3 regions of the Halomonas elongata DSM 2581 genome follow, and region 2 is predicted to be linked to each of the others. Evidence: predicted binding sites of a transcription regulator. Region 2 holds the regulator's gene; each other region holds the start of a gene.
The links. Region 2 encodes PhoB, which activates phosphate uptake and scavenging genes when phosphate is short. Its sites were predicted from a motif close to TGTCATANNNNTGTCANA; they were not measured.
Positions count from the first base shown of each region.

Region 1: HELO_RS13835 (DUF6482 family protein) is a predicted target of PhoB. The motif match lies at 2,199-2,216, and genes of this name have one in related genera.
Region 3: HELO_RS12190 (PhoX family protein) is a predicted target of PhoB. The motif match lies at 1,619-1,636, and genes of this name have one in related genera.

Region 1 is NC_014532.2:2,958,711-2,962,717, reverse strand. It holds gene rplI (50S ribosomal protein L9) at 1-234, shown strand, start outside; gene dnaB (replicative DNA helicase) at 402-1,790, shown strand; gene HELO_RS13840 (hypothetical protein) at 1,861-2,154, shown strand; gene HELO_RS13835 (DUF6482 family protein) at 2,273-2,575, shown strand; gene hemH (ferrochelatase) at 2,916-3,971, shown strand; gene HELO_RS13825 (Na+/H+ antiporter subunit G) at 3,999-4,007, opposite strand, start outside.
Region 2 is NC_014532.2:3,999,238-4,003,244, forward strand. It holds gene HELO_RS18770 (chorismate--pyruvate lyase family protein) at 1-224, shown strand, start outside; gene ubiA (4-hydroxybenzoate octaprenyltransferase) at 328-1,221, shown strand; gene phoB (phosphate regulon transcriptional regulator PhoB) at 1,392-2,081, shown strand; gene phoR (phosphate regulon sensor histidine kinase PhoR) at 2,083-3,405, shown strand; gene cysZ (sulfate transporter CysZ) at 3,423-4,007, opposite strand, start outside.
Region 3 is NC_014532.2:2,600,143-2,604,149, forward strand. It holds gene HELO_RS12190 (PhoX family protein) at 1-1,518, opposite strand, end outside; gene HELO_RS12195 (bifunctional UDP-sugar hydrolase/5'-nucleotidase) at 1,869-3,629, shown strand; gene HELO_RS12200 (hypothetical protein) at 3,626-4,007, shown strand, end outside.

The sequences.
Region 1 (4,007 bases), 1.0 Mb from region 2:
CTCAACGACATCGAACTGTCGCTGGTCGCCAAGAGCGGTGACGAAGGCAAGCTGTTCGGTTCCATTGGTCCGCGGGATCTGGCCGAGGCGATCTCCTCTGCCGGCATCGAAGTGGCCAAGAGCGAAGTTCGCATGCCGCAGGGACCGATTCGCCAGACCGGCGAATACGACATCGAACTGCACCTGCATGCCGAAGTCGACGCCACTGTGCGCATCGTGGTCGTGGGCGAGTAAGCCCGACCGGCGACGTCCACGTGGATGTCCAGGGGGCGCGAGGGCTATCCTCGCGCCCCTTTTTTTGATCGTTTGTTGATCGTTTGCGTGTCACCTCCCGGGCGTGGGGTCATCTATCCCCTTCGGGTAGAATGGTGGCGCCGATTTCGCCAAGGGCCCTCGCTGTCATGAATGAATCCCTCGAGCTCGACAAGGAAACCGCGGCGCTCAAGGTGCCGCCTCATTCGCTGGAGGCCGAACAGTCGGTGCTCGGCGGCCTGATGCTCGATAACGCCGCCTGGGACAATGTCGCCGATCGGCTGGTGGCGGATGATTTCTACCGTTACGAACATCGCCTGATCTTCAACGTCATGGGCCAGCTTGCCGAGGAAGCTCGTCCCATGGACGTGGTGACGCTGTCGGAGGCGCTGGAAGGTCGCGACCAGCTTGATACCGTGGGCGGCCTGGCCTATCTGGCGGAGCTGGCGCGCAATACGCCTTCGGCGAGCAATATCCGCGCCTATGCCGATATCGTTCGCGAGCGGGCCACCCTGCGCAAGCTGATCCGCGCCGCCAATCAGGTGGCGGAAAGTGCCTTCGCGCCTCAGGGGCGTCCTGCCGACGAGCTCGTCAACGAGGCCGAGCGACTGGTCTTCCAGATCAGCGAGGAAAGGCCCAAGTCCGGTGGTCCCATCGGCATGAGCGATCTGCTGGCCAAGGCCGTGGACCGTATCGACGAGCTGTTCAACATGCAGGGCGAGATGACCGGTCTGTCCACCGGCTTCCGTGATCTCGACGACATGACGTCCGGCCTGCAGCCGTCCGACCTGGTGATCATTGCCGGACGACCCTCGATGGGCAAGACCACCTTCGCCATGAACCTGGTCGAGCATGCGGTGATTTCCAGCGACCAGCCGGTGATGGTGTTCTCCATGGAGATGCCCGCGGAGGCATTGATGCTGAGGATGCTGTCGTCCCTCGGACGCATCGACCAGACACGGGTGCGTACCGGCCAGCTGGAGGACGAGGACTGGCCACGGCTCACCTCGGCGGTGAACCTGCTCAAGGACAAGAAGCTGTTCATCGACGACACGGCGGCTTTGTCACCCAACGAGATGCGCTCGCGCATCCGGCGGGTGGTGCGCGAGCACGGCAACCTGTCGTTGATCATGATCGACTACCTGCAGTTGATGCAGATTCCCGGCTACTCCGAGAATCGCACCGGCGAGATCTCGGAGATATCGCGCTCGATGAAGGGCCTGGCCAAGGAATTCGGTTGTCCGGTGGTGTGTCTCTCCCAGCTCAACCGCTCCCTGGAGCAGCGGCCCAACAAACGTCCGGTGATGTCGGACCTGCGCGAGTCGGGCGCCATCGAGCAGGATGCCGATATCATCGGTTTCGTTTACCGCGATGAGGTCTACAATCCGGATAACCCGGACAATCAGGGGCTGGCGGAATTCATCATCGGCAAGCAGCGTAATGGTCCCATCGGTACGGTGCACATGGCCTTCATCGGCAAGTACACACGCTTCGAGGATCTCGCACCCGACAGCTATGGAGGCGATTTCGGCGAATGAGTCGCGACGCTTGAGCCGGCGGGCGAGCCCCGTATAATCCGACCCCCCAACAGCATACTGGAGGAGCACCATGGCAGGCGGATTCCGACGCGGCAACCGTCGCCGCGCCCCGAAGCTCGAGGCGCGTGGCGAACTGCAATCGGTGGAACGGGAAGGGCCATTCAAGGAATGGCTGGGCATGCCCGATCTGTATCGTTATCAACTGGTCGTGGATGGCGAGCACTACAGCTATCAGACCGAGGATGCCGAACTGCCCGTCGCGGTCGGCGACCGGGTGGTGCTGCGCTACAAGGAGACCAAGGCCGGCAATTGGGTCGACCGCAATTCTCTGGGCAAGGCCATCGATCCCTCGGAGTACCAGTAGCGGAACCCCTGAGCCCGCCATCAGTCACACAGGCGACACGGATCGGTCATCCGGATGTCATGCGACATCCTCAGTCTGGAGCCGATCCACTCAAGCCGACTCCCTGATGGAGGGACTCATGGACCTCAACGACCTCAAGGCCTTCGTGGCCCGGCACGACAATTTCGAAATCCGCGTGATCGGTCATGCGGGCAACCGTTTCTACCAGGTGGAACTCGAAGACGTGGAAGGGCAGCGCCACATGCTGACCCGTGCCGGCAAGCCGGTGCTGTTCCGGACGCTGGACGATGTCTATCTGGAACTCAAGCGCGCCGACATTCATCGCGCCTACCTGGTGGAACAGGCACCCGAGGACGAGATGATCGGCCACCGGGCCCGATATCGCGATCCATTGAACGCACGCATGCCGCTGGCCTTCTGAGCCGACCCGGCAACCATCCGTATCATCCCGCCCATTCTGATTTCCTGACCACTACATTCGGCTCCGACCCTGACGAGCCGATATTTTCTCTCCCGCCATTTCCCGCATGAATGGACGTCCAGCTCGAATGGACGCAATGACCGTCGGGCCGCCGGTACATGGGCCGCGACGGACCCCGCTGTTGTACTGCCGTCGGAGAACTGGATCGGGATTGCCGGGCAGGACTTTTTCTTGGTCAAATCTTGTACAAATTGGTTTGATAGTATAACTCTATTCCGCCGCTCGAGGCGCCGATGGTATCCTTGTGGTCCGCCCATGGCCCGCAACAGGAGACTTCGACATGGCAGCTTCCGAGGAAATGGCGCCCCTGCATCAGGTGCCTGACGGGCATCCCGAGCCGGTAGGCGGCAAGGTCGGTGTGGTACTGGCCAATCTCGGAACCCCGGACGCGACCGACTACTGGTCGGTGCGGCGCTATCTGAGTGAATTTCTCTCCGATCGTCGTGTCGTCGACTATTCGCCCTGGTTGTGGCAGCCGCTGCTGCAACTGGTGATCCTCAGCCGCCGTCCCTTTGCCTCTGGCAAGGCCTATCGTGGTATCTGGAACCGGGAACGGGACGAAAGTCCCTTGCTGACCATTACCCGCGAGCAGACCGACAAGCTCGCCGTGGAACTCGAGCGTGTCTATGGGGAGCGGGTCGAAGTGGCGTTCTGCATGCGCTACGGCAATCCGTCGACCGAGAGCGTGCTGAAACGCTTGCAGGCCAATGGCTGTGAGCGAATCCTGTTCTTTCCGCTGTACCCGCAGTACGGCTCGCCGACGACCGCAACGGCCAATGACCAGGCCTTCCGGACCCTGATGAAGCTCAAGTGGCAGCCGGCGATCCGGACCGTGCCGGCCTATTTCGAGCATCCGGCCTACCTCGAGGCCCTGAGCGCCTCGGTGCGTGAAGCCTATGCTGCCGCCACGACCCGTCCCGAGGTACTGGTGGCCTCCTACCATGGCGTCCCCAAGCGCTTTCTCGAAGAAGGCGACCCCTACTACTGCCATTGCCGCAAGACCACGAGGCTGTTGCAGGAACAACTGGGGCTGGATGACGATGCCATCGTCACTACCTTCCAGTCGAAGTTCGGGCCCGAGGAGTGGGTCGGGCCCGCCACCGTGGAGCATGTCGCCGAGCTGGCCCGGCAGGGTATCCGGCACATTGCCGTGGTGTCACCGGCCTTCTCCGCCGACTGCGTGGAGACCCTGGAGGAGATCGAAGAGGAAATTCGCGGCGCCTTTCTCGATGCCGGTGGCGAGACCTTCACCTATGTGCCGTGCCTCAATGCGCGCGATGACCATATCCAGGCGCTGACGGCCATCGTCGAACGGGAGCTTGCCGGCTGGCTCTGAGCCGGCAGTGCATGCCCCGCTAGTTCGCTAGTCGTG
Region 2 (4,007 bases):
ACCGGCTTGAGCGACTCGGCGAGCGTTCCATGGGCAGCTGGCTGTTCCGCCAACCCGACCTCGAACGCGGGCCGATCGAGATCTGTGCGTCCCCGGGTCCCTTCCGCGAGGCCGAAGGCCCCTGGGGGCGCCGTTCGGTGCTGCGACACGCTCGTTTCACGGTACTCGTCCAGGAGTTCTTTCAGCAGGCGATGGTGGATGATCTTGGGCTGCCTTCACGTTAGGCTATGTCACTCGGAAAAGTGACTGCCAACCGTGTCCACGCCCGCCGCGCTCTCCACCCCGGATGAAGCCTCCGGCAGGGCCGCCTCCATGCGAGAGAACCTGATGGATTCATCCCTGATGCGCCCTTCCGGGCTGGCCCGACTCCCCGATTTCCTGCACCTCACCCGCCTCGACCGCCCGATCGGTACCTGGCTGCTGATGTGGCCGACACTCTGGGCGCTCTGGATGGCGGCTCAGGGGGTGCCCGAACGCAAGATCGTGCTGGTCTTCGTGGTCGGCGTCTATCTGATGCGCGCCGCGGGCTGCGTGGTCAACGATTACGCCGACCGCCATTTCGACGGTCACGTCAAGCGCACCCGCAACCGCCCCCTGGCCACGGGGCGGATCAGCGAGCGGGAGGCGAAAGGGCTGTTCGTCATCCTGGTATTGCTCGCCTTCGCCCTGGTGTGGCTCACCAATCCCTTCACGGTGATGCTGTCGTTCGGCGGTGTCTTTCTGGCCTTCATCTACCCCTTCATGAAGCGCTATACCCACCTGCCCCAGGTATTCTTGGGGGCGGCCTTTTCCTGGGGCATTCCCATGGCATTCGGCGCAGTGCTCGGCTACATTCCCGCCGAAGCCTGGCTGTTGCTGGCGGCCAATGTGGCCTGGACCGTGGCCTACGACACCGAATATGCCATGGTCGACCGGGACGATGACCTGAAGATCGGCATCAAGTCCACCGCCGTGCTGTTCGGCCGCGCCGACAAGCTGATGATCGGCCTGCTGCAGCTCGTCACCCTGGCGCTGCTGGCCTGGGTCGGCCGCTCCCTGGGCCTGGGCGGTTTTTTCTGGCTGGGGCTCGCCGCCATGGCAGCGACCTTCGTGCACCAGCAGCGCCTGATTCATGGCCGGGATCGCGACCGCTGCTTCCAGGCATTTCTCAACAATCACTGGTCGGGCCTGCTGGTGTTCGCGGGTATCGGACTGTCCTGGTGGCCCAACCTCGGCGGCTGAGATCATGACCAACGGCGGCGGAGCTATCGCCGTTGGCGATATCGCTCGTCAGCCTCGATGACGGTAGCCCACGGTACGAACGGGGAGGCGACAAGCCGTGCTTGTCACGTTATTGTCATAAAGAAGTGCTGTCATCGTCACCGACTTGTCATTGACCATGAGGCCCCGGGATGACCGCCAAGACCGTACTGATCGTCGATGATGAAGCGCCGATCCGCGAAATGATCGCCGTCGCGCTGGAAATGGCCGACTATCATGTCCTGGAAGCGGACAATGCCCAGGCCGCCCACGCCATGATCGTCGACCACCAGCCCGACCTGGTCCTGCTCGACTGGATGATGCCCGGTACCAGCGGCATCGAACTCGCGCGCCGTCTGAAGCGCGAGGAAACCACCGCTGAAATGCCGATCATCATGCTGACCGCCAAGAGCGAGGAAGACAACAAGATCCAGGGACTCGACGCTGGCGCCGACGACTATATCACCAAGCCCTTCTCGCCCCGGGAACTGGTGGCCCGCCTCAAGGCGGTGCTGCGCCGTTCGACACCTCATGGCGTCGAGGATCCGGTGGAAGTCGATGGCCTGCTGCTCGATCCGGTCAGCCACCGGGTCAGCGTCGATGGCAACTCCCTGGAAGTCGGCCCCACCGAATATCGGCTGTTGCAGTTCTTCATGACTCACCAGGAACGCGCCTACACCCGTGGGCAGTTGCTCGACCAGGTCTGGGGAGGCAATGTCTATGTCGAGGAGCGAACCGTGGACGTGCACATCCGCCGCCTGCGCAAGGCACTGGGCGACCCGTACCAACAGTTGATCCAGACCGTGCGTGGTACGGGCTACCGTTTCTCCACCAAGGGCTAACGTGCGGCACCTCTGGAAACGCGAACTGTGGCGCCTGGCGGGACTGACCGCCATCGGCGCATTGATCGGCTGGCCCTTCTCCGCCATCGGCACCGGCATCGCGGTCGCCCTGGCGCTCCAGCTGGCCTATCAGCTGCGTCAGTTGCACGCCCTGCACGAATGGCTGGCCCAGCATCCTCATGACGAGCCCCCCTCCGCCTCGGGTCTGTGGGGCGAGCTGTTCGATCGCCTGTATCGCTACCAGAAGGGCCAGCGCATCACTCAGCGGCGCCTGCGCGACACCCTGAGACGGATCCAGGAGTCCTCCGAGGCGATGCGCGACAGCGTGGTCATGCTCGACCGTCACGGCGACATGGAATGGTGGAACAGTGCCGCCGAGCGCATGCTGGGGCTCAAGCCCGCCCATGATCGAGGCCAGCACATCACCAACCTGCTGCGCGATCCACGCTTCATCGACTACTTCCAGGCTCGCGACTATCGCGAGCCTTTGACGCTGAGCTCCCCCATCGACGAGCAGATGATCCTGCAGTTCCAGATCACCCTCTACGGTGACGACGAACGCCTGGTGATGGCCCGCGACATCACCCGCCTGCATCGTCTCGAGCAGATGCGCCGCGACTTCGTGGCCAACGTCTCCCACGAGCTGCGAACGCCGCTGACGGTACTGAGCGGCTATCTGGAAACCTATGGCGACATGGCTGACCAGTTGCCCGGCCGGATGGGACGTGGTTTCGAGCAGATGAGAAGCCAGACGACACGCATGCAGAACCTGGTCAACGACCTGCTGTTGCTGTCACGTCTCGAGATCGACCAGGGCGGCCAGGACGATACCCCCATCGAGCTGAGCGGCCTGCTGGACAATGTCCGCCGCGATGCCGAGGCGCTTTCCAGCGGCCAGCACCAGATCGACGTGGAGATCGATGAGCCCCGCCGCCTGGTCGGCAGCGAGAAGGAAATCCACAGCGCGCTCTCCAATCTCGCCTTCAACGCCGTGCGCTACGCCGGCGAACAGAGCCATATCGTGCTGCGCTGGACGCGCCACGCGGACGGTGCCTGCCTGGAAGTGGAAGACGACGGCGAGGGCATCGACCCGCACCACATTCCGCGTCTCACCGAGCGCTTCTACCGGGTCGACAAGGGCCGCAGCACCGCCACCGGCGGCACCGGCCTGGGCCTGGCCATCGTCAAGCACGTACTGCTGCGCCATGACGCGCGACTCGAGATCGACTCCCATCCCGGCGAAGGCGCTGTCTTTCGCTGCGTATTCCCCGCTACACGGCTCGCCGACGCCGAACACGACAGCGGGCGCCAGCGGCAGGCCTGAAGCGGGGACACAGCGGCTCAGCGTGGCCGAGGCGGCGCGGCGCCATTGCCGAGCGGGCCGAGCTCCCGATAATGGCGATCCCACATCAGCACCGCGGCGGCCACGGCACCGGGCAGCAGGAAGAGATTGGCCAGCGGTACCCAGGTGATCAGCGTCACCCAGCCGCCATAGGTGAGGGTCGGCCAGCGACGCGCCGCCAGCCGTCGACGCATGTCGGCGAAGCTCACCTTGTTGTTGTCCATGGGATAGTCGAGATAGGTGATCGCCATGGTCCAGGCCGTGAAGGCGGCCCACAGCAGCGGCGCGATCAGGTTGATCACGGGAATCCAGCTGATCACGAATAGAATCGCCATGCGCGGCAGGATGTAGGACAGCTTGACCAGCTCGCGGCCAAGGGCATCGATGGCGGTACGCACCAGACCGCGATCATCCAGCGGCATGCGCCCTGTCACTTCGATCTCGACCTTTTCCGCCAGGAAACCGTAGAAGGGCGCGGCGATCAGGTGCGTCACCAGGGTGAAGGTAAAGAACACGATCAATACCAGGCTGATCACGAACAGCGGCCAGATCAGCCAGGAGAGCCACTCGAGCCATCCCGGCAC
Region 3 (4,007 bases), 1.4 Mb from region 2:
CTCGGCGGTCCGGTCGGAATTGTTGGTCAGGGTCATGTAGACATCGCCGGAGGCCGGGTCAACGGCGCCCCACTCCGGGCGGTCCATGGGCGTGGCGCCCATCAGGTCGGCGGCATCGCAGGTATTGATGATGACGCCGGCCAGATCGTTGGCGGACAGATTCAGCGCCTGAGCCAGGGTACGGCCGTCCTGTGTCTGCGCATCCGGGGTCAGCGGCAGCCACTCGCCAGAGCCATCGGCATTGAAGCGGGCCACGTAGAGCGTGCCCTTGTCCATGTACTTGGCGCCGATCGCCAGGCGATCATAGTTGGCACCCGGACGATTGGCATCCGCCGGATCCCAGACGGCATCCGAAACGAACTTGTAGATGTACTCGTTGCGCGAGTCGTGCCCGGAATAGAACACCACCGGCTCGCCCTCGACCAGCTTGCCCGGCCAGCAGCCTTCGTGGCGGAAGCGTCCCAGCGCCGTACGCTTGACGGCACGCGCCCCGGTATAGGGATCGATCTCGACGATGTAACCAAAGGTGCGCGGCTCATTGCGGTAGTCGTCGGTGGCCGAGTTGCCCGTCGGTGTGGCGTTGAAGCGAGTGAATTCATCGTCCACTTCACTGGCATCGCCGGCGGCGGTTTCCCAGCCGTAACGACCGCGTCCCTCGGAAATGCCGATGCGATTGTCATCCATTTCGCGACCGGCATCCTTGATGAAATAGCCCGGCCAGTTTTCCTCACAGGTCAGGTAAGTGCCCCAGGGCGTATAGCCATTGGCACAGTTGTTGTTGGTGCCACGGGTCCTGGTGCCATCCGGCGAGTACTTGGTCTTGACATAGTCGCTGCCGGCCACCGGACCGCCCAGCTCCATCTCGGTGGCACTGGTATAGCGGCGGTTGTAGGACGAGTTGGGCATGTGACGCCAGCGGCCATTTCCAGCCTTCTTCATCTCGACGATGGTGACACCGTGCGCATTGATCTCGGTGCGCACTTCATCGGCCGGGCGAGCCCCGTCGGAGGCATTGGTCGCCCCCCCCTGCGGTGCCCAGAGCGCTCCCTGGTCGATGTATTCGTTGTTCAGCGCCAGCAGGAAGTTTCTGGAAGCATTTTTCTCGTCGAGGGCGAAATTGTGCATGCCGTCGTGATGCATGCCGACACTGTTGGCCTGGATCTCCGGGGTGAAGCCCAGGTCTTCACTCCATGACGGAGCCTGGCTGTTCAGCGGAGTCCCCCAGGGAATCAGTACCTGAGCGGTATAGCCGGCCGGCACGGCCACGGCATCCGTCAATGAACCGCGAATGGCATCGAAGGCCAGCGACAGCGGTGTCTTCTCGGAACCCGGGGTGGAGGTATCGCCGTCGCTGGAATCACAGCCGGCCAGGCCGAATCCGCCCAGCACCGTCATGGCTGCCATGCCAAGCCCCCCCTGCATGACACGGCGCCGCGATACATGCTTCTCCAGTACCGAGGAGAATGGCTCGTTATCGCTCGGATTCAACAGGCGATGGTCCTCGATTTCCTTGCTCATTCCGGTCTCCTCATCGTCATTTTTTTCGATAGATCTAGGTGCGATTACAAACTTTCAGCAGCGACTCATTTGTTTCGGCCACAGTAGGCTGCTGGTTATAAATGACAGGAGAATGACGAAAAAATGGATACCCGATCACGACTCCCCTCTGGCAGCTTGATTTAATAATTCTGAAATAACAGTGCCGCAATATACGCCGACCAAGAAAATGCAGGCATCCAGGCGGTGTTTCCCCATGGATCTCATACGAAAAGCTGCCGAACGAAGGTGCATTTCGTGCAGACCCCAAAGCTGGCAACGGACAGGCACGCCAGACCGCTACAGCGGCGAGGCTTCGATTGATCACCACTATGACCGACTCTTCTCCGGAACATCGCACGTCCCTCCATCGACCGGCCCCGGCAGATATCGACTCCACGACACTGAGTGACCACGGCCGATACCGACGGCGTTTCCTGGGATTCGGCGGGGTACTTGCCGCCACCGGATTGAGCGGTTGCGCCACGGGGTTCTCCCGCTCCACAGCCGAGGCGCCCCGCCACGGACTGCCGGACCAGAGCGGCCCAACCCTGCTGCTCTATGCCGATGTGCTCGATGCCCATCAGCCGGAATATCCGGCCACGCCCGCGACCCGCCTCGGCCCGGCCGCCGCCCTGGGCCGGGCACCCTGGGCCACGGGCCGCAGCCTGGAGACTCTGTCGGGCGTCACCACCGAGGCCACGCGCGCGTTGATCGGCTCGCCACTCGGTCAGCGACCTATCGGCGGCAGCAGCGCCCTGGCCACCACGCTCTGGGACTTGCGTCGCCGCCTCCCGGCGGACGCCACCCTGACACTGGAAAACGGGCAATGCTGGAACGGCGGCGGCCTGGGTTATCTGACCCAGGGCGACTCGGGCGTCACCCTGAGCCAATGGCTGAACGCCGACGTGCGGGTCAGCAGCGACGAGCGCCACCTCTGGCCGGAGCGCACCGCCAGCCTGTATCGCCGCTTCGCGCGACCGGTCGTCGGCTGCCTGGATGAACGCCGCAACCCCGAAAGCCTGGTTGCCGACTTCGAACTTTTCGAGCGCGGCGGCGCACGGCTGGCCGTGGTCGGCGCCACCGACCCGCATGCCACGGATGAGCCCCGCCAGCTCGACGACTGGTTCCATGCCATCCAGGCCGCCAGCCAGTCGGCCCGTGACCAGGCCGACCTGGTGATCATCCTGGCCGACACCGGCAGTGGCCCGGCCCGCTGGCTTGCCGAACGGCTCGATGCCGCCGACCTGATCGTCGCCGCCCGCGGCCAGGATTTCTGGCCGACCCTGGTCGAGGTGGAGCGACGTCGCGGCGACACTGTGCCGCTCTGTTTTCCCGGCAGCCGGGCGACCGGCGTCTTCCAGATCGCCTGTCGCGCCCGACACGGCCGATGGCGTTTCGAGTCCCGATTCGTGCTCGCCGACCCGGCACCACGCGACGCCGGCATGGCCGACCGACTCGCCGAACACCAGCGCCAGTTGGATGCCCTGCGCGCGCCTTACAGCGACTGGCTGGATCGGCCCCTGGCCGTGGCCCCCGACTGGTTATGGCGACGCGACACCACCGGCGGTAGCTGGGACGCCCTGATCGTCGCGGCGCTGCGCGAGAGCGCCGGCGACCAGGCCATCGCCCTGGCGCCGGGCCTGCGCCATGACCGCCGAGTGGCGCCGGGCGAAACCATCACCCGCGATCACCTGCTGACCCTGAGTGGCGGGCATCCGGGCGCCGTCACGCGCCGCGACGCCGACAGCACCGCCCTGCGCGGCCTGCTCGAGCGGGCGGCCGACGCCTGTTTCGGCACGCCCATGCTGCTCGACACCAGCCAGGACCTGCCACGCCTGGCCGGCATCGGCTGGCGCTGCCGCTACAGCCGCGAGACCGGACAGCGCGTCGATCTGCAAGGCAGTGTCCCGGGCACGGTGGTGACCTGGAATCCCGATATTGCGTCTCAGGCCGGGCCGCCACTCTGGCAGTTACTGGAGGATTACCTGTCGAGCATGGGCCTTGCCAGCCTGCCGCCACGGCCCGAGGCCGAGCTCAGTTTCGTCGAGGGCCATCCCGGCTGGCATCCCGAGGACCGGCCGAGCCGATGAGCGCCGTCACCGCTCAAGAGCGCTTCCGCCGGTGGGCCGGCGTGCTCGGCAACATGCTGCTGGCCTGGCTCGCCGCGCTGGTCATCGCCGATCTGGTCGCACTGAACCAGCCAGCGCCAGGCGTGCGAGGTCAGGACACGCCGCTCGCCTCGTCGGCACCTCTGCCGATCGTCGCCTCGCGGCTCTGGCAGGCCGAGCGCCAGCCCACCAGCGGGCTGAACGATACCCAACTGCCCCTGAGCCTCGTCGGCAGCTTCCGCGCCGACCCGCTCAGCCGCAGCCTGGTGGTGATGGCCACGCCGCACGGGCAGGTCGCCGTCCGCCCCGGCGACGTCATCATGAACGGAGTGAGGCTGGCCGGAATCGACGAGCAAGGGC